DNA from 3 places in the Bartonella sp. W8151 genome. Region 3 is predicted to be linked to each of the others. Evidence: predicted binding sites of a transcription regulator. Region 3 holds the regulator's gene; each other region holds the start of a gene.
What was found. Region 3 encodes LexA, which represses DNA repair genes until DNA is damaged. Its sites were predicted from a motif close to TGTTCNNNNTGTGTTCNG; they were not measured.

Region 1 (6,842 bases), on a different contig from region 3:
AAACCCGTGAGAGAAAACAGGGCCGTTTTTCCCATGGCAACGATAAGTTTCGGTTTGACAACATCGATTTCTTTCATCAGCCACCAGCGACAATGCTCGACCTCGCTGCGATCAGCTCTTTTATGAAGGCGTTTACGACCTTTAAGCTCGTATTTGAAATGTTTGACGGCGTTAGTGATGTAAACTTCGTTTCGTTGGATGTGGGCTTTGTAAGCCGCCTTTTCAAAGATTTGCCCTGCCGGACCGATGAACGGTCGACCGACAAGATCTTCACGATCGCCCGGTTGTTCTCCAACAATCATAAGAGAAGCATTTTCAGGCCCTTCGCCACAGACAGCCTGCGTTGCTGAACAATGCAACGGGCAACGCTTGCATGATTTGACGCCTTTATTGAGATGATCCAAAGTTCCAAACTTTGCTTGCAACTTTAAATTCGTCTGCAAGATATTCTGAGCACACCTTTTCGATAAGCGGGAATGAAAGAGCGGAGGTTGAAGAACCGGTTGTCTTTCCATCTTTTCAACGCGCGTATCCGCATTACCAATGAGACTATCGATCATTTGCGCTTCGGGAAGGTTGCTCCAGTATTTTTTCGGCATATGACTTTGCATGGTTTTGACTTTCAGTCTCGCCGGGTTAAAGATACTGGCAAAATAGGTTTTCCAGAGCTCTTCGATTTCATCTTTATTTTGCGGCTTTTTTAATATTGGTTCGCCAAAAAACAGACTTTTGTTAAAATAGAACGCACTGCCTTTCGGCGTTAGAATTTGCCAATCCATGTCACCAAAACGCCGGCAGAAAAACGGTATAGCTTCCGCAATAATGAAATGCTGAGGTTCATACCAGGCGGTAAAACAACGCCTGAAAGTATCGTCGCCAAGACTGTCAATTTCTTTGAACCGTAAAAACGCATGCATATGGTGGATATCATGGCAAACAGCCTTTTGCCGCGATAGGGCAGTGGCGATATCAATGTCGTAAATTTTTTCAAGAACAGTTTTGTCCTGCTGTAAACGGTAAAGAAGGCGATATAAAAGGGCGGCCGAATCTTCGCTTTCGTGGCAGATGACATTTTTCGCAAGATTGATGAACTGCTTGGGCACCAGAAATTCTTGGCCGTCTTTTGTAGGCGGATAATTTTCTGAATGTTGAGAAGAAGGCTCGCCATCAAATAAAGTTGGAGCCGAATAGTGATGCCAAAACACATTTTCCGGACATACGTCTTCCTGCAATAGCAAACGCGCCTTTGTTCGCCACTCGTTAAAATCTCCCTGTTTTTTCAAAATAATTGTTTTCATGATGAAAATAGATCAAGTTGAGTGGGACGCGCACGAAAACGCTCGGCAAGGTGTGAACTGTCGAGAAGGTTTCTGGGTGTCCAACGTTCGGCAGTCACAAACGGTTTTATTTTTTCAAGGCTGATATGAAAGGTTTTCAAATCCGAAAAATCGAGCCGCTTGAACCGGCGCGCTATCAATATCCGTTTCACATTACGCACTCCAAGGCCTGGAACACGCAACAACATTTCTTTGTCGGCCTTGTTGATGTCAACCGGAAAAAGATGCCGGTTTTGCAACGCCCAGGCGAGTTTCGGGTCAAATTCAAGTTCGAGCATGCCGCCATTTGTTTTTGTGGTCAGCTCTTCCATTGAAAATCCATAGAACCGGTAAAGCCAATCAGCTTGATAAAGCCTGTGTTCCCTTAAAAGCGGCGGGCGCTTGACAGGAAGCAGGTTCGATGCATCCGGAATCGGACTGAATGCCGAATAATAGACGCGTTTCAGCCGATAACCTGAATAAAGCTCGGCGCTTGATTGCAAGATTGTTGCATCATTGGCATCGTCGGCACCGATGATCATTTGGGTGGATTGTCCTGCGGGCGCAAAGCGTTGCGTTTTTTTCGTCTGCAATGTCGCGTCTTTGGAGGCTTCGATATCAATCCTGACATTTGCCATAGCTTGTTTGATTGTCAGGATCTTTTTTTGCGGAGCAAAGCGGTTAATGCTTTTTTCTGTTGGCAGTTCAACATTGATTGACAGTCGATCTGCATAACGTCCGGCTTCCTTGATAAGCGAGTCCGAAGCATCCGGAATGGTTTTTAAATGGATATAGCCGCCAAAATGGTGAATGGTTCGCAAATCGCGGGCCACCTTCACCAATTCCTCCATTGTCTGGTCCGGAGAACGGATAATGCCGGAAGAAAGAAACAAGCCTTCAATGTAATTTCTGCGGTAAAATTCGAGCGTCAAAAACACCACCTCGTCAGTGGTAAAACGAGCCCGCTCGACATTGCTTGAAGACCGGTTGACACAATAGGCGCAGTCAAAGATACAAAAATTTGTGAGTAGAATTTTTAACAGCGAAACGCAGCGCCCGTCAGGCGTAAAGGAATGGCAAATTCCCATATTTGCCGTAGACCCCAAGCCGCTTCTTGTGGGCGGTTGACGCGTGGAACCGCTTGATGCACAGGAGGCATCATATTTGGCAGCATCAGCCAGAATTGCCAATTTTTGTTTAAGCGTTTTGACCATTATGTTCACTATTTGTTCTTTTTGGAAATATAGACATGGAACCGAGGAAGTAAAGGAAAAATAACGTTTCACCACGCGCTGAAATCAACAATTCTGCTGAATATCAGTGTTATTCCGGATAAAGCCGGCTTAATCGGTCAAAGTGTTTCTCATTGTGTTCCACTTTGTAACGTTACCGCTGCGAATGACCTGAGCCAAACGTTAATAATAAGCCTTGAATGAATAATCTATCGAATAAATATGCTGTCGCCTGAACTTCCATAAAACAAATTGTCCTGTGATAATTCGGGTGAGGAGACCTCATAAGGTTTTGCGTGGCTTATGTGTTGCGCGCCATTTTTGCGATAAGCCGTAAGCCAGTCCGAAGATAGCCGACACCAGAGATCCGCAAAGAATCGCGAATTTTGCCGCTTCCAATTGTTCAGGATGGCTAAACGCTAATGTCGCTGTAAAAATAGCCATAGTAAACCCGATCCCGCCCAGTAAACCGACAAGAACCATTCCGCGCCAGTTTACACCCGAAGGAAGATTGCAAAGGCCAAAACGTACGGCAATGAAACTTATAAGCACAATGCCTAGCGGCTTACCGATAATGAGACCAAGTCCAGTTCCAATTATGATGATGAAGGAGGAATGATCTGCAAAATCGACATTGGAAATATCGATACCCGCATTGGCCAGAGCAAAGAGTGGCATAATGACAAACAATACCCAAGGACTAAAGGCGGCAACGAGTCGGGATACGGGAGCGTCAACTGCAGCTTCGCTCTTCTTTATTTCAAGAAGAGCAAAACGGTGCTTTGAAGCGCTATCTTCAGGCTTTTCATTTTTCAATATCTCCAAAGCGTAAGACATACGTTCGATAGGCGAAATCAATGAGCGGGGCGGAAGCGCCGGCGTCAATAATCCCAATATAACGCCTGAAAGGGAAGGATGGATTCCGCATATCATCAGTCCAAGCCAGAGGAGAGCAGCGGGAAGGACGTAAATCAGAGCCGAATTAATTCCTATCCATTGCAAAAAAACGAGGATGATAATTGCAAGACATGCAATCGGCAGTCCTGTCACGTCAAAGCCATTAGAATAAAAAATCGCAATAATCAAAATAGCGATAATGTCATCAATAGTGGCAAGCGCAAGCAAAACAATTCTTAAATTGTTTGGAACCGATTTACCCAGAAGAGCCAAAATGCCGATTGCAAAAGCGATGTCAGTTGCAGTGGGCACTGCCCAACCATGGCTGGTCTCTGGCCCATGATTGATAGAAAAATAAATGATTGCCGGCATAATAACGCCGCCGACAGCTGCAACCAGAGGCAACAGCGCCTGACTTAGTTTTGACAATGCCCCATCGTAAATTTCCTGCCTTATTTCCATACCTGCGACAAGGAAAAACAGAGTCATGAAACCGTCATTGACCAGAAAGTGCAGGTCTTTGGAAAAGGAGTATCCAAAGGCTTCTATCGAAATCCTTTGGTGCCAGAAATTTTGGTAAGCGGTTCCATAAGTTGAATTGGCAAGGATGAGAGCAACCATTGTTGCAATAACGAGGGCAACACCCGCCATTGCATCAATATGAAGTAAATTGCGACAACTTAAAAATATTTTTTCGGCAATAACTGATGCACGATTGGGCAAGCGGTGGGAATTATTTTTCATGGCAAGTTCCTTTTTGCTGGCGGCCCGACCAGCTTGAAACCTGCCCGAAACGATTTTCCAGACACCCGTTGGCAACTATATAAAATTGACTGGAAACTACAATGACAATTTTCTATCTTTCTTATCCGACAGTTGTCAGAGCAGAATAAATTTCCGCTTATCACTCTTTGAACGCTTTGTTAAATTATATAAAAATAAATTTTTTATATACATAAAAATTATAAATAAAAAAAGAAGCAAAACAAATATGATTGAATATTTTATTTAATATAAAATAATATATCCTGAATAAATTTATTATAAAGGGGATGAGATCCCCTTTATAAATCGGAATTTATGTCCTTTAATTTTCGTTTTTTACCGTAAGGTTTACTTTGTTGAGCGCAGTTGCAAGATCGTTTTGCAAGGCGGTTTCAAGATCGGTAGCTGTTAGCCCTTGATTATCCTTGGCTTCAAGCGATATTTTGAGCATTCCGGGTTTTTTAGCAAAAGCGCCGAACGCAGATGAAATCTTTTGTGCTTCTTCGTGATCTTTCAAAAGCATTGCCGGACTCTTCGTCATAACGACATAAAAGTCTTCATACAGTTCCTGTTTGAGATCATGTTTACTGTCATTCAGATTTTGGGCAAGATAGGTAAACAATTTATCTATGAAGCCGAAATCGGAATAACGCATATCTGCTTTGGTAATGCCAATCTGGTTTGCAGCATCAAGAGCCGCTTCTTTATCGCCGGAAAATAGTGCAGATCCGGCATTGATAATTGTAGCTGACATTTGACCCGAACCGATACCGTTGGCGGTGAAAGAAAGGTCGTTCAAAGACAGAATTTTTCGACTGGAATTATACGAAAAATCAATCTTCCCCGAGAGATCCAACGTAGTGAACCCCATATTTTTCAACATTTCAAAATCTTTTTGCGGCATTTCGGATGTGTTGAGCGAAAAGCCATCGAGCGACACCAGCAGACTTTCGGGAACCGGTTGATTCCATTCGCGAGGCAGAAGCTGAAACGAATTGAGGCTCGCCTTGATTTTCGGCAAATCAATATCAGCTTTTTCAACCTGCGCATCAATAGCTGTTATCGCTGAAACAAGTGTTACAACCAATGCATTTCTTGCAGCCTTTTCATTTTTTTCATCCCCGCTCTTTTTGGCTTCAAGATAGGCTCGTGCAAGATTTTCCGGCACTGCTTCCATCGGATGCATTTTCAGTCCGTTGGTTTTGAACTTATCAAGCGAAAAATGCGCATTGCGGTTTGTGCCTTCAAAAACGTCAATTGCGATATCTCCGAGTTCTACCGGTCCGAAGATAGTACGCCCGACCTTGTCGGGTTTGATTTTACCGGCGAGTATTGAATAAGCATAACCGACATCAATATCATCCGCCCGCATGGCATTGCTTTTACCGATGAGACGAAGACCGTTGGTACTATTTGTATCGGAATTTTTTAAACCGACATTGGTAGTCATGCCTTCAATGCCAACAGAGCCGATATTGCCGCCCTTCAAACTTGAAAGCCAGAAGCCTTTAACGTTGAGTTTTTCTGTTTCGCCATTCGGATTGTCTAACGAAACCTCTATGTTCGGCGCATTGACGGATGATACGTCAACCCTCATCAAGGCCTGTAAAACATTGGATTCAATTGATGTATCCTTGTCTTTCAGCGTGATACCATTGAGAGTAACTTCCGGAACTTCGATGTGGATATTGTCGCGTTTCAAATCGATATTATAAATAGTAAACGAGCCAGGCACAAAACCGACTGGCGGACGGCCGGAAATGGCTCCGATTTTAAGGCTGACGCCTTCAGGCACAGGCAATGTCACATTTTTGAGGTTGACATTCCCGGCAACTGTTACTTCCGATTGATCGGCCTTGACGCCATGTTTTACCATCTCGTCTTTGACAAAGCTGTTAAGGTAGGGGGCGGCCATATAAAAAGCGCCAACAGCCAATATGGCCAGGATGACCACGCCTCCGATAATATAAATTAACCAGCGTTTGAGTGTTGCTATCAACCAGCCACCGAAATTGGCCATTCTTTTCTTCCAGTCTTAATGTTGTATATCTGCGCTCAAGTCGATTTTATCGAACAGGCTCAACGGAGCAAGTCGAGCCGCTAAAAAGTCTGCTAATCCGATACCTTGTTTGGATCTTGCTTTGGCATGGATATTAAGAGTTCCACCGCTTTCTATAAAGTTTTGCAGTGCTTCTCCAAATTTTTGTGAATTTTCCGCACCAAGGAAAAGTGCAATAGCCAATCTGGCTTTGACAGCCGCCTCCTTGCGTTTATCAGCAAAATTTTCGTCTGTATTCGCATCATAAAATTTTGCAAAACGATCAAGAAAGTTATCAGCGTTTACAGTCAAGTCCATGCTCTTTGCATGTATAACCAAACCTGCTGCGGCAATAGTCATGACATTATCCGAAAAAAATGCCGGATCGACATTGATGAACGAGCCTTTAAGAGACCAACTTCCCATGTCGGGATAATTCATAGTCAACTCCTTAATATCAAGAGTTTCATTGTCGGCATTCCATGAACCATCAAAAATAAAATCCTCCGATATTGTCTTATAGCCGAGCTGATTGAGCAAACCGCCGTTCGTGGCCTCAGAAAAGCCGAGCTCGGTTAAAATGGGGAATTCCTT
Region 2 (6,842 bases), 210 kb from region 3:
AAGAAAGCCCCATCTGGTTCATTGCATAGAGAATGCGTCGATGGACCGGTTTCATACCATCACGAACATCAGGCAACGCACGCGATACAATCACGCTCATGGCGTAATCGAGGTAGGAGCGCTCCATTTCCTCTACAATATTGACCGGTTCAATACCGTTCGGATTTCCTGAATCTGGTGGTATAATTTGATCGTTCACGGCTACAAAACTTCCTTAATAGAATCAGCCCTTCCTTTATAACGAAAAATGCCCCGAAAAGCCAATTTCTCTTGCCCTTCTATGTATGGATTTGGCTTTTATTTTCAGTGTGTTAGTTGGCCACAAGAAAAATCGGTGGATGACTTTATGTTGAATTTGTGCCATGAGAGCGGAAATGAATGATTTTAACTGCCCCTCATTTTGGCAAATACCGAATGATGGCGCACCAAGGAGTAACAATCATGTTTGATGCAGGTTTGTTGCTGAATGCGTTTATCACATTACTGGTTACGATTGATCCTGTGGGGCTGGTGCCGATTTTCCTCGGACTGACGCGCGAAATGACCCATATGGAACGCAAGTCCACCGCAATGGCTGCTTCTGTCATTTCTTTTGTCATTCTGCTCGCTTTCGCGCTTATTGGTGGGGCGATCTTGGAAGGTTTGGGGATTTCACTCGGTGCATTCCAGATTGCAGGCGGTATTTTATTGTTTGCGATTGCTTTCGAAATGATTTTCGAAAAACGCTCGGAGAGAAAACAGAAATCTGTCAAAACCGCCGTCACTAAAGATCATATTCACAATATTGCAGCTTTTCCGCTTGCAATACCGATGATCGCCGGCCCCGGCGCGATCTCAGCCACCATTCTTATGGCGAGCAAGAATCCGGGTTTTATCGGCACTGCCGTTTCCTGCTTTGTGATCCTGATTTCGGTCATTGTCTGTTACGGTTTCATGCTTCTTGCCCATCCTATCGACAGACTTCTTGGTGAAACGGGCAGAACAATACTCACGCGCCTGTTCGGTGTCATCCTTGCAGCATTGGCGGTTCAATTCGTTGCCAACGGAATTTTGGCTCTCTTCCATATTGTGTGAAACTGCATCACCGCTAAACGCCCTTTCACGCATCATTTCAGTATTGTTGCGTATACGGTTGGTTGCAGATCCAATTTTCATGGGAAATAGCCGGGACGTCCAAAACGAAGAAGCGTTCAAAACAGTTCGCACCCTACGGGTGGCAGTCATTCCGGACAACACTGGGATAGGCTGCTTCAATCCACCCGATCTTGCATGTTGAAATGTCAACTTTATTTGTATGCTAAGAAGGCTGTAAGATAGACTTTTCGGCTTCATAAAAGCCCCTCGCTCCCGTTTTTGCTAAAATCTGCGATTTAATGAGCAATAACGGAAACGCGAAGCTCTTTAAAATTTTTGAATTACGCAAATGCAGTTCCAAGAAGATCGCGACAACGCTTTACGCGGCAACCGAAATTCAATGTATGGAACGGCAATTGCAAGGCGGGATAATCGCTAAAGAACTAGAGCCTCAAAATGGAACATCGTCATCAAGCTGGCGTGAAAAATTGCTTCCTGATTGATTGTTTCCACCCTGATCGGAATTGCCGTACCCGCCGCCGAAACCACCAGAACCGGATTGATCGCTTACCTGTGGGCGACCGGCGCCACCTTCCCCACGACTATCAAGCATTTGCAATTCACCGCGATATTTTTGCAAAACAATCTCGGTTGTATAACGGTCATTGCCGTTCTGATCCTGCCATTTGCGGGTTTGCAACTGCCCCTCAATATAAACTTTCGCGCCTTTTTTAAGATATTGCTCGACAACTTTGACCAGATTTTCGTTAAAAATGACAACGCTGTGCCATTCTGTCCGTTCGCGACGCTCACCAGTATTACGGTCACGCCACGTATCCGATGTTGCAATGCGCAAAGTTGCTACTTGATCGCCAGAATTCATCCTGCGAATTTCCGGATCTGCACCGAGATTACCAACCAGAATGACCTTGTTAACACTGCCTGCCATTATAAAAACTCCAAACTGCGCGGCAAAAAACCGAAAATTAAATGCTAAAGCTCAATTTGCCACCATATAATCTATTTTTAAGCTTGGGGCAAAAAAGCCCGGTTTATTCATTCAATTTCCACAGAACTTCTATTTTCGTTATTGTTTTGGGTCGAATCTTACCATTGCAATTTTTGACCATCTCACCTATTTGAAAGCGAGTGTTCCATTTTTGTTCTTTCCCCGCAAGGCCAAATATGTCCGATCAGAAATATATTTCAATACGTGGTGCCCGCCAACATAATTTAAAGAACATAGATCTCGATTTGCCACGAGACAAACTCATTGTCATGACTGGCCTTTCAGGATCCGGCAAATCGTCGCTTGCTTTCGATACGATCTACGCCGAAGGGCAAAGGCGATATGTTGAAAGCCTTTCGGCATATGCCAGACAATTTCTGGAAATGATGCAAAAACCGGATGTTGACCAGATTGATGGTCTCTCTCCGGCAATTTCTATTGAACAAAAGACCACAAGTCGTAACCCGCGGTCAACTGTCGGCACGGTTACCGAAATTCATGATTATATGCGCTTGTTGTTTGCGCGAGTCGGTGTGCCTTATTCGCCCGTCACTGGGTTACCCATTGAAAGCCAGACCGTAAGCCAGATGGTTGATCGTATTATGGCGCTTCCTGAAGGAACACGGCTCTATATTCTGGCTCCGCTCGTACGCGGACGCAAAGGTGAATATAAAAAGGAAATGGCTGATCTCCTTAAAAAAGGTTTTCAGCGTGTCAAAATTGACGGCGTTTTTTACGAGATAGCGGATGTTCCCGAACTCGATAAAAAATATAAACATGATATTGATGTTGTCGTTGACCGCCTTGTCGTAAGACCTGATATTTCCGCCCGCCTTGCCGATAGTCTTGAAACCTGTCTTCATCTGGCTGATGGATTGGCCGTTGCAGAACTTGCCGATAAACCGCTTCCAAAAGAACAAACAGCCGGCGGTTCAGCCAATAAATCGAAAAATGACACGCACGAGCGTTTACTATTTTCCGAAAAGTTCGCCTGTCCTGTTTCCGGCTTTACAATTCCTGAAATTGAGCCGAGGCTTTTTTCTTTTAACAATCCGTTTGGTGCTTGCCCGACCTGCGACGGCTTGGGGTCGCTTCAGGCAATTGATCCGGCAATGGTAGTGCCAGACGAGAATTTGTCTTTGAAAGCCGGTGCGATTGCTCCATGGTCGAAATCCTCTTCACCTTATTACAATCAGACACTTGAAGCACTCGGAAAGGCATATCACTTCAAGCTTACCGACAAATGGAAAGACCTTTCCGAAGAAGCTCGTCACGCTATCCTTTACGGCACTGGCAAAAAAGAAGTAACATTTACCTATCACGACGGTATGCGCTCCTATTCTGCGACAAAAAGTTTTGAAGGTGTTATCCCGAATATGGAACGGCGCTGGAAAGAGACTGATTCTGCCTGGTCGCGCGAGGAGATTGAGCGTTATATGTCATCCTCCCCTTGTCCGGCATGTAAAGGCTATCGGTTGAAGCCGGAAGCTCTGGCTGTAAAAATCAACAAACTTCATATCGGTGAAGTGTCCGAAATGTCGATTTCCAAAGCCGATAAATGGTTTCAGGAAGTTGACAAAACCTTCAATGAAAAACAGAAGAATATTGCTTCACGCATTTTGAAAGAAATTCGCGACCGTTTGAAATTTCTGAACGATGTCGGACTTGAATATCTCACTCTAGCGCGTGCCTCCGGTACATTATCGGGTGGTGAAAGCCAACGTATCCGACTTGCTTCGCAAATCGGCTCAGGCTTGACCGGCGTTCTTTATGTTCTCGATGAACCCTCTATCGGATTACATCAGCGCGATAATGCGCGTCTTCTTGAAACGCTTAAACATTTACGTGATCTCGGCAATACGGTGATTGTTGTCGAACATGATGAAGATGCCATTCTGACTGCTGATTATGTTGTCGATATTGGTCCGGCCGCGGGTGTTAACGGTGGTAAAGTCGTCGCGCAAGGAACGCCAAAAGATATTATGGATGATCCGGCTTCCCTCACCGGACAATATCTTTCAGGTAAAATGTTTGTTCCCGTACCGGCCGAGCGTCGCAAAATTTCCAAGACAAAGAAATTGCGCGTTGTCGGGGCGAGAGGCAATAATTTAAAGAATATTACAGCCGATATTCCACTTGGAACGTTTACCTGTGTCACCGGTGTTTCGGGTGGTGGCAAATCGACATTCCTTATCGAGACTCTGTTCAAAGCAGCCTCGCGCCGCATCATGGGAAGCCGCGAACATCCGGCAGAACATGATCGAATTGAGGGGCTCGAGTATCTCGACAAAGTGATCGATATTGACCAATCACCGATCGGGCGCACTCCGCGTTCGAATCCGGCAACCTATACCGGCGCATTTACCCCGATACGTGACTGGTTTGCCGGTTTGCCGGAAGCAAAAGCCCGTGGTTATCAGGCGGGGCGTTTTTCATTCAATGTCAAGGGCGGGCGCTGCGAAGCCTGTCAGGGCGATGGCGTCATAAAAATCGAAATGCACTTTTTGCCAGATGTCTATGTTACATGTGATGTCTGCCACGGCAAACGCTATAATCGGGAGACGTTGGAAGTCACCTATAAAGGTAAATCCATCGCCGATGTCCTTGATATGACAGTAGACGAAGCGGCGGAGTTTTTCCAGGCAGTCCCTGCCATTCGCGACAAAATGGATACATTGGTTAAAGTCGGGCTTGGCTATGTCAAGGTCGGACAACAGGCGACCACCCTTTCTGGTGGCGAAGCGCAACGCGTAAAACTCGCCAAGGAACTGGCTCGCAAGGCAACCGGCCGGACACTCTATATTCTTGACGAGCCGACAACAGGCCTGCACTTTCACGATGTTGCGAAACTTCTTGAAGTTCTGCATGAACTGGTCGATCAGGGAAATACCGTTGCTGTTATCGAGCACAATCTTGAAGTGATCAAAACAGCCGACTGGATTATCGACCTTGGTCCCGAAGGTGGCGATGGAGGCGGCGAAATCGTTGCTGTCGGCCGTCCAGAAGATATTGTGAAAGTGGAACGCTCTTACACCGGACAGTTCCTGAAAGAACTTCTGGAACGCCGGCCAACGAAAAAAGCAGTGTCGTAACACACGGACAAACAAAACTCGGTCAGAAAAAATTATCGAAAGGCGGGGCTTTTAAAGTTTCGCCTTTTTGAAATTTTTGCGGCTAATAAATTTGAAAATTTTGTCGGAGACAAACAACTGAACTTAAAAAACGATAGCAAAATATAAAAACCTAAATACAAAAACGGCGTTGCGGAATGGGCAACTCACATATTTTGCAGGCTGCTCCTCATCTCAATCCCTCTCACGGGCTTTGCCTCTCCTGCCCCTTCTCGCAGGCATGTTGTTGATCAAGGGGATATTTTTGTAGCTCAGTGTTCCGATAAGTTGCCCTATTTAGAGCTAATAATGAGATTGCTTAAAAACACATCTCATTTATGAATATGTTGAATGCGTTTTACGCGGCAATTGCTTTAATTCCTGATAAGCAAGCGAACTTCCTGAAAACATATGTTTCTCGCCTTCACCTGCAACCAATCTCTTCAACATAAAAATTCGAAGTCGCTACTTTTCCCCGTTAATACGCAATGTCCTGCCATATCGCGCAGTCGCTATCTCTTTATTATAGCGAGGCAATCAATCTTATAAATCTGAAAGCCGGACAGAAAATCAAAAGCCATACGAAATTTTTCAAAAAAAATGGCGGCTAAAGCCGCCATCCGAAACATTAAATGACAATATTCTAGAAATTGCGCTGCATACGCAACATTCCTTGTACGGCATTATCACCGTGGAATGTAACGCGTGAACCATCGTCCCACTTCTTATCGTTACCGAAGTTCAGATAAGAAACTTCAGGTGTAACAACGAGACCGGGAACAAGCTCGTAAGCCATATTGACCGATGCACTGAATACATCCGTGTCATCATAGGTCAACTGCGAATTGAAAGAGGCCTTCTTGGTAGCTTTGTAGGTTGTACCACCCCAAACGGCCCAATCGCCGCCCCAATCGCCATATTGGCTCGTATGCATGCGATAATAGAAATCATGCTTTCTGTTGGGGCGATCATGATTATAGACATCGTCATAGGCGTAATAGTCATCATTGGTCTTATAACCGCCCATGACCCAAACCGACAACTGATCGGTTACGTTCAAATTGACGCGGAGTTTGGCAGCCCATTCTTCCCATTGCGCATCATAAGCGCCGACAGCTGCGATAGACCCCCAGCCCTGTACAAATTTGGCACCGAGAAGAACATTCGGTGTGTAATCATCAATGCTGCTACCACTATAGAAGTGACGAGCATCAGCATCGTTACGGTAGCTTACGCCAGCACCGGTTCCAACCCGTTTACCCATACCTTTTAGATAATAGTTGTCGCCCGGATTATCGCTTCCTTTATCGGTACCCTGTTCAACACCGATAATTGCCGAAAAACCGTTATCAGCCGAGAATGTATAACTTAAAACATTGGTACGCTGGAACATACCGGGATCGACAACGTCATCGTTCAAGACCTTGCCGAGATAACCCGTCCAATGCCAGAAAATTGATTCGTCAACACCAACGCGCAAACCGCCCAATTCGATATAAGCAAAGTGCGCCTGACCACTCAACGTATCATCACCGTCGTCCCACTGGTTACGTAGTTCAACCATAGTGCGCAAAGTACCAAGCTCGGTTTCGCTTGCTGTCTGGAAGCGCAATTCAGCACGGGCGCGCCATGCGTAGGTGTCACGATCT
Region 3 (6,842 bases):
CAGATTGCTCAATCTTCACAGTAACGAGCTCACCAACCCGAATTGGTCTGCGTGAGGACAAATGCACAACGCCATCAACCTCCGGTGCATCGTATCTTGTGCGTCCAATGCCGGTATGACCATTGGCTTGATCGACAAGCACCTGCAGACGTTTACCGACTTTTTTCTTTAAAAGTCTGGAGGAAATGGATTTTTGATGCGCCATAAAACGGTTCCAACGACTTTCTTTAACGTCATCGGGAACCACTTCCAACCCCATATCATTTGCGGTCGCACCTTTAACGGGTTCATATTTGAAACATCCTGCCCGGTCTATTTTGACTTCGCTCATCCAATCAAGAAGCATTTGGAAATCGTCTTCCGTTTCACCCGGAAATCCAACAATGAATGTTGATCGCAAAGCGATATCCGGACAGATAGAACGCCATTTTTCAATGCGTTGATTGATCTTCTCCAAATGTGCCGGACGCTTCATATTGCGGAGTACCGTTGGAGACGCATGTTGAAATGGAATATCCAGATAGGGCAGAATTTTTCCTTCAGCCATCAGCTCGATTACGTCATCTACATGAGGGTAGGGATATACGTAATGCATGCGCACCCATACGCCCATATCGCCCAATTCTTTTGCCAGATCATAAAAGCGGGCACGCACCGAATGGTCTTTCCATTGACTTTCACTATATTTGAGATCAAGCCCGTAAGCACTGGTATCCTGAGATATTACTAAAAGCTCTTTGACCCCTGCTTTCACCAACCTTTCGGCTTCTCGTAAGACATCGGAAGCCGGACGCGAGACCAGATTTCCCCGCAATTGCGGGATGATGCAAAAACTGCAGTGGTTTGAACAGCCTTCTGAAATCTTCAAATAAGCATAATGCCGCGGCGTCAAACGTATACCTTGTGGCGGAACAAGATCAACAAAGGGATCATGAACCGGCGGCGCTACTTTATGGACAGCATCCATAACGTTTTCATAAGCCTGTGGCCCCGTTACAGCCAAAACGTTGGGGTAGGTTTTTGTTACGACTTCGGGTTCTGCACCAAGACAACCAGTTACAATGACTTTGCCGTTTTTCTTTAACGCGTCGCCGATATTGGCAAGCGATTCATCCCGTGCGGAATCAATAAAAGCGCATGTATTCACGATAACAAGATCGGCACCATCGTGCTTGGGTGCGATTTCATAACCTTCCGAACGTAATTTTGTAATGATGCGTTCAGAATCAACGAGCGCCTTGGGGCAACCTAAAGATACGAAACTAACACGAGGGGCTGACATATTATTTCCTGCAGATATGCAATTTTTTAAAAAACGTTCGGCTGTTGACCTAATCTATTTTAATGAAAATACAAGGCTGTTTTGCAAAAAATCATACCATTGTAGTGGCGCGATCATTATTATTTTTGATGTCACTTTTATTCTCATCATCTAATAATAAAAGTCCTGAAACATCTATGTTTTATTCCGGATAAATGAAAAACAAGTTGGCTTTAGAAACGAAAGATTGCCATGAGCATCCCGATGCAGTTCCGGGAACTCTGTTCACTAGATGCACCTAAATCAGGAAAAACAGTCGCCAGCTAAATTTAATAGCGGCGGATCAAGCCGACCAATTTTCCTTGTATTTTTATCCGATTTGGGCCGAATATTCTTGTTTCATAGGCCGGATTGGCGGCTTCGAGAGCAATAGAAGCGCCTTTGCGCCGATAACGTTTCAACGTTGCTTCCTCGTCATCAACAAGTGCAACGATAATTTCGCCGGGATTTGCTGTATCACCGCGTTTGATGATGACGGTATCGCCGTCAAAAATGCCGGCATTAATCATTGAATCGCCTTTGACCTCAAGTGCGTAATGTTCACCACTTCCGACCATATCCGAGGGTAGGGACAACATAGTTGTCTGGTTCTGAATCGCTGAAATAGGAACGCCTGCTGCAATCCTGCCCATAACCGGAACATTTACATTTGCAGCCTGACCGGCTTCACCACTAGACAAGTCAACGGGAATGACATTTTTTATCGGTCTGCTCTTGGAACCTTCAATAACATTAGGAGAAAATTTCCGCACCGTGTTCGCAGAAGGATTCATTGTTTCTGGAAGCTTCAGCACTTCTAATGCCCGCGCACGATTAGGAAGCCGACGAATAAAGCCACGTTCTTCCAGAGCCGTTATCAGCCTGTGGATGCCGGACTTTGACGCAAGATCGAGTGCTTCTTTCATCTCGTCGTAAGAAGGCGGAATACCGGTTTCTTTAAGCCGGTTGTGAATGAAAAGAAGCAATTCATACTGCTTGCGGGTTAGCATAAAATTCTCCCGTGATACGAATCAACATGAAAACAAAACCAGAACGTACACTATATGTTCCGTTATTGTTCCACAAGCTAAATTGTTTTTTGGAGCTTGGAGTTTTTCGTCGAGACAGGAGCTTTTTGTATTAGAGTTTTGAAACAAAAATGAAACATCAACATAATTTCTTCAACGTCGGAATACTTATGTTCAGTAAATCACCATCCAAATAAAATTGACAGACGAATATAACTTGAAACCGTTCTTCGAACCTTAATCCTTGGTTTTTTGAGAACGCTAGAAACTATCGTTTATTGGTAAGACTGTTTGTCTTTTGTTCGATTTTCTGCGCAAAGCCCACCAGAAGATGCAATGAACAATTCAATTCAGGTTCAATTTCAACCGGAAGCGACGTTATATAGGCCGAGTCCGAACTATTATTGTAGGCGACTTTAGAAAACTGCGACGCAAAATCAATTTTCATTGCGCAATAAAGCTATTGCTGAATCAGGTCGCAGGTTAGGCCAGATTTTAAAAATGAGATTATCAAAAGTGCGAGCTTTTCAGTTTGATTGAAAACCAATACACAACATTGCGGCATTGGCCAATATACTGCGATTTTGGTGTGAGAGCATAAATCGCCTGCTCAACCTCGCCATAATAATAAAAAGTTCCATAATATATCTTATGCAATTAACGATGATACGCTTCCTTATATGGATATCGACATGCCAGAGTTATAAACAACAGGTGCTGCTTACCCACTCGCCACAAATGTACCTAACGAAAAATACAATTTTCTAAGAGCCGCAACACATCCTGAAAATTATCAAAAACGGATTCGTTAAACATATTGATGGCAAGCGTCGTAGGGAAACGCCGCCTGGTTGTTGTGTATCTGCCATAAGCACCGATTTTTCAACTTATCCTTAAGTCTGATGATTAATTGAAAATCAGAACTAGAATACGTTATTTTTGGCACACAACCTCAATCTGCCGCAGCTTTAATAAACATGAATTTGGCTTAATCTGCTTTGGCAAGTTGCAAAAACTGATAGCGCAATCTTAACTCTGTCACCTGCTCTTTTCGGATATCCGGTCGAGAATGGAAAGACTGCCAATAATGAGTGCATGTAATCCGACTGCATATTCATCGTCGATGTTCGGGATTCCCAAGCTTGAACGATAACGGGTCAAGTCGTCTTCATCTTTGTTATCAGGTAAAACGCTGTCGGCAATAGATAGCGTATGGTAGGAAATAGTGAATGCCAGCCAATGCGCTTGAATAAATGGAAGCTGGTAAGCAGTTGCAAGTTTAGGTAAGTTTTCCTTCAAAACCCGGTAATTCAGAAGGTTGCCATAGCAGTTTTACGCGACCATTAACATTTCTTGGATCGTTATCCATATCCGAATCCAGAAACTGCGGATTGGTGTATTTGATAAACGTGTCGCGCCCACTGTAATCCAATGCAACACGTCCTGCGAGTTCCTGCGTAATCGGGCCGGAAGCCATCAGAGAACCGCGTTTTTGTGCTCTCGTGCCATAAAGTGATTGTATTTCAGCTTCCGGTGTAAATGTCGGATCTTTCGTTTTGATAACAACTGCACCGGCAATGGCGTTTGCTCCCTGTGTTGTTGTTTGCGGTCCGCGAAAAACTTCGACCGACTCCACATCCCAAATCGGTGCGGCCCCTATCCCGAATTCTCCGGAACTTAGATAACGCCCATCGACACTGATGGTCGCGCGCGGAATCGGATTAGCCAGATAAGCATTACCTTTGACCAGCGGCCCTTTGGTATCCACGCCGCGAATGATAGGTGCATCACTATCGTTCGTATAAAGAACATTCGGCGTACCTTTCAAAAGATCGGTCAACGTCGTTACCGCCGGTCTTTCCTCAATACGGTCGCCACTTATAGCAGTCACCGAACTAGCCGTGTGTTGCAGTGATTTTAAGGATTTTTCGCCACTGATGACAACTTTCTCCAATACAGTTGATTGTGTCTCTTTCGTATTCTCACCCTCCTCTGCAAAGGCAGAAGGTATTGCGCACGATAAAAAAACAAAACTGCAAAATAGCTGGCAATGAGCCGACGAGACAAGGAACCTCGTTTTCGATAACATTACTGACATCGGATAAAACCCTCTTTGGCGAAATAAATTAAAGATGAGTTTATTACTCATGTTATATCTCGAGTCAATAATTATTTTACATGGTGAAATAAATTATTTTATCGCGTTTTGGCCCACTTTCTTACCTCGCTTAATGTATAGTGGGCACTGACAAAACCGGGTGTAAAAACCTTGGAACCGTCAAGATAAATGACACGTCCTTCACGGGCCGGTTTCATGTAATTTTCCCACCCCGGCACCAGCTTGTTCAAAGCTTCTCGTGTTGCCGAAGCGCTTTTGTCGGGGGCGCCCCAATTGATGATAACCACGAGGATATCAGGGTTAAGAGAACCGAAAGTTTCAGCACTTATCGGCAATACAATTTTCGGTGATCCATCCGAATGCGTTGCATCTTTCGAAACTTCAAAAGGTTTCATCCCCAAATCGTTAAGGGGTTGAGACACACCGATCCCCTCTCCCACGATATTGATCTGGTCCATAATGATAACCGGTAAATATGTCTTGTTTACAAGATTTTCAGGAAGTTGCTTTTTTGTCTCCTGAACGTCTTCAACGTATTTTGCTTTCAAATTCTGAAATGTGTCTTCTTTGCCGAAAAGTTTTGCAAGGTTTTCTTCAATTGCAAAATTATCAAGATGTCCGGTTGTATAATGTTGCATATAAACAGGAGCGACTGAAGAAAGCTGTTTGACCTTATCAACGTCGAACTCGGTGCCTATAATGAGGTCCGGTTTCATTGAGTAAAGTTTTTCAAGATCGACCTGACGGTTATTGCCTATGCCTTGAGGTTTTTTCTGGTTCGGTCCGAACAGGATATCAATAAAATCTGCGCCAACTTGATAGGTGCCGTCATCTGCCCTACCGAAACTGCCGACAGGTGTTACACCGAGCTCTATCATCGGAACAGCGATGGCAGGTTCACTCATGACAACTACCCTCTCGGGATGATCCGGAATATTAACATTTCGCCCCATAGTATCAACGACTTCCCGCGCTTCGGCCGCCGTGAAAATTGTTGACAGAAGGATTACAATTAAGGCACCTGAATATTTGATACGCATGGAATATTTCCTTATTTTTGAAAATATTGACGAAGAGTTCTTATCCGTAAAACGATAATGAACAGCGGAACGCCTATGATGGTTGTGGTCAACCCGAGAGGCATTGAAATAGTTGTGGCATTTTTTGAAATAATATCGGCTCCGATGACGATATCGGCACCCACGAGACCGGAAATATAAAGTCTGGCGCTACCATTCGCGCCAGTCAGAAATTCTGCAATTTGCGGCGCAAGGATACCCAAAAAAGCAAGCGGTCCGACAATTGTCACCGAAGCTGCGCTTAATAGAACTGCGAATAACAATAACAGGGGACGAGAAACAATAACCGGCTCACCAAGCGATTGTGCGAGCTCGTTTCCCAAGTCGTAACGATTGAGAGAATGTCCGGCCAGAAAAATTCCCAAAAGACTGAATACAAAAAGCGGTGTAAAAGCCGAAACACTTAACCAGTTTGCCTGAAATAGAGAACCGGCCATCCAACTTGATGCATTGTAGGATGCTTCGGTTGGCAGATAAAGTATAAGGAATGAGTTGATAGAAGCAAGCACTGTTGCAACGGCAATTCCCATCAACAGAATGACCAACCCACCGGAGTGCCGGTTGCCGACCAAAGCGAGCAAAAGTAATGCTGTTCCCAAGCCGCCGGCAAGAGAGGCCAATGTGATAAGCATACGAGAAGCACCGGGAATAAACGCAAGCAAAACGATTGTCATTGTTAAAGAACCGTGACTAATACCGAATAGGCCCGGATCAGCCAAAGGATTACGAGCAATCGGCTGTAATATAGCTCCCGAAACTGCAACGCTCCAGCCAATCAAAAATGCCAAAGCCAATCGCGGAAGCCGCACATCCCATAAAGCAAAGTAGGATTGTTGATTAATCTCGTCTCCTTTAATGAGCTTCCAGAAATCAATGAGGCCGGTATCAATTGTTCCGATATTCAGCGAGACTAAAAAAAGAAAAGCCGAGAAAAACAGGAGCGCTATTGCAACAACGAAATTGCGTATAACAAGCTCTTTTCCATTTAAAAAAAGAACAGAAAGCCGCCCATCAAGTGTTTTGGATATCTTCATATGTTGCTCCTGTTTTTTGGAGAAACATAGAATTTCCGTATGAGTAAAATGAAAACAATACCGCCGAATAAATCCAGAATAATTCCGGTATTGACAACATAAGGCTGAAAAGCATTCTGTGAAATAGTGCTAGCCAAAAGGCATAAAATTGCACCGGTTAATGCCGATGCCGGTAATGTTACGCGAAAGTCCTGACCGACCAGAGGTTTTACCATATGCGGAACGATGAGGCCGATAAAACTGATTGGCCCGCAGACAGCAACAGCCGAACACGATGCAACA

Region 1: H3V14_RS06515 (putative DNA modification/repair radical SAM protein) is a predicted target of LexA. The motif match lies at 2,533-2,550, and genes of this name have one in related genera.
Region 2: uvrA (excinuclease ABC subunit UvrA) is a predicted target of LexA. The motif match lies at 2,225-2,242, and genes of this name have one in related genera.

What each region holds. Positions count from the first base shown of each region.
Region 1 covers NZ_JACFSO010000003.1:257,102-263,943, forward strand. Annotated here, with positions in the region: gene H3V14_RS06510 (UdgX family uracil-DNA binding protein) at 1-1,298, opposite strand, end outside; gene H3V14_RS06515 (putative DNA modification/repair radical SAM protein) at 1,295-2,530, opposite strand; gene nhaA (Na+/H+ antiporter NhaA) at 2,831-4,189, opposite strand; gene H3V14_RS06525 (hypothetical protein) at 4,533-6,230, opposite strand; gene H3V14_RS06530 (hypothetical protein) at 6,246-6,842, opposite strand, start outside.
Region 2 covers NZ_JACFSO010000004.1:449,589-456,430, forward strand. Annotated here, with positions in the region: gene gyrA (DNA gyrase subunit A) at 1-127, opposite strand, end outside; gene H3V14_RS09900 (MarC family protein) at 442-1,074, shown strand; gene H3V14_RS09905 (single-stranded DNA-binding protein) at 1,526-2,023, opposite strand; gene uvrA (excinuclease ABC subunit UvrA) at 2,260-5,175, shown strand; gene H3V14_RS09915 (porin) at 5,837-6,842, opposite strand, start outside.
Region 3 covers NZ_JACFSO010000004.1:243,654-250,495, reverse strand. Annotated here, with positions in the region: gene rimO (30S ribosomal protein S12 methylthiotransferase RimO) at 1-1,282, opposite strand, end outside; gene lexA (transcriptional repressor LexA) at 1,591-2,310, opposite strand; gene H3V14_RS09035 (hypothetical protein) at 3,367-3,627, opposite strand; gene H3V14_RS09030 (TonB-dependent receptor) at 3,608-4,417, opposite strand; gene H3V14_RS09025 (ABC transporter substrate-binding protein) at 4,525-5,487, opposite strand; gene H3V14_RS09020 (iron ABC transporter permease) at 5,499-6,560, opposite strand; gene H3V14_RS09015 (iron ABC transporter permease) at 6,557-6,842, opposite strand, start outside.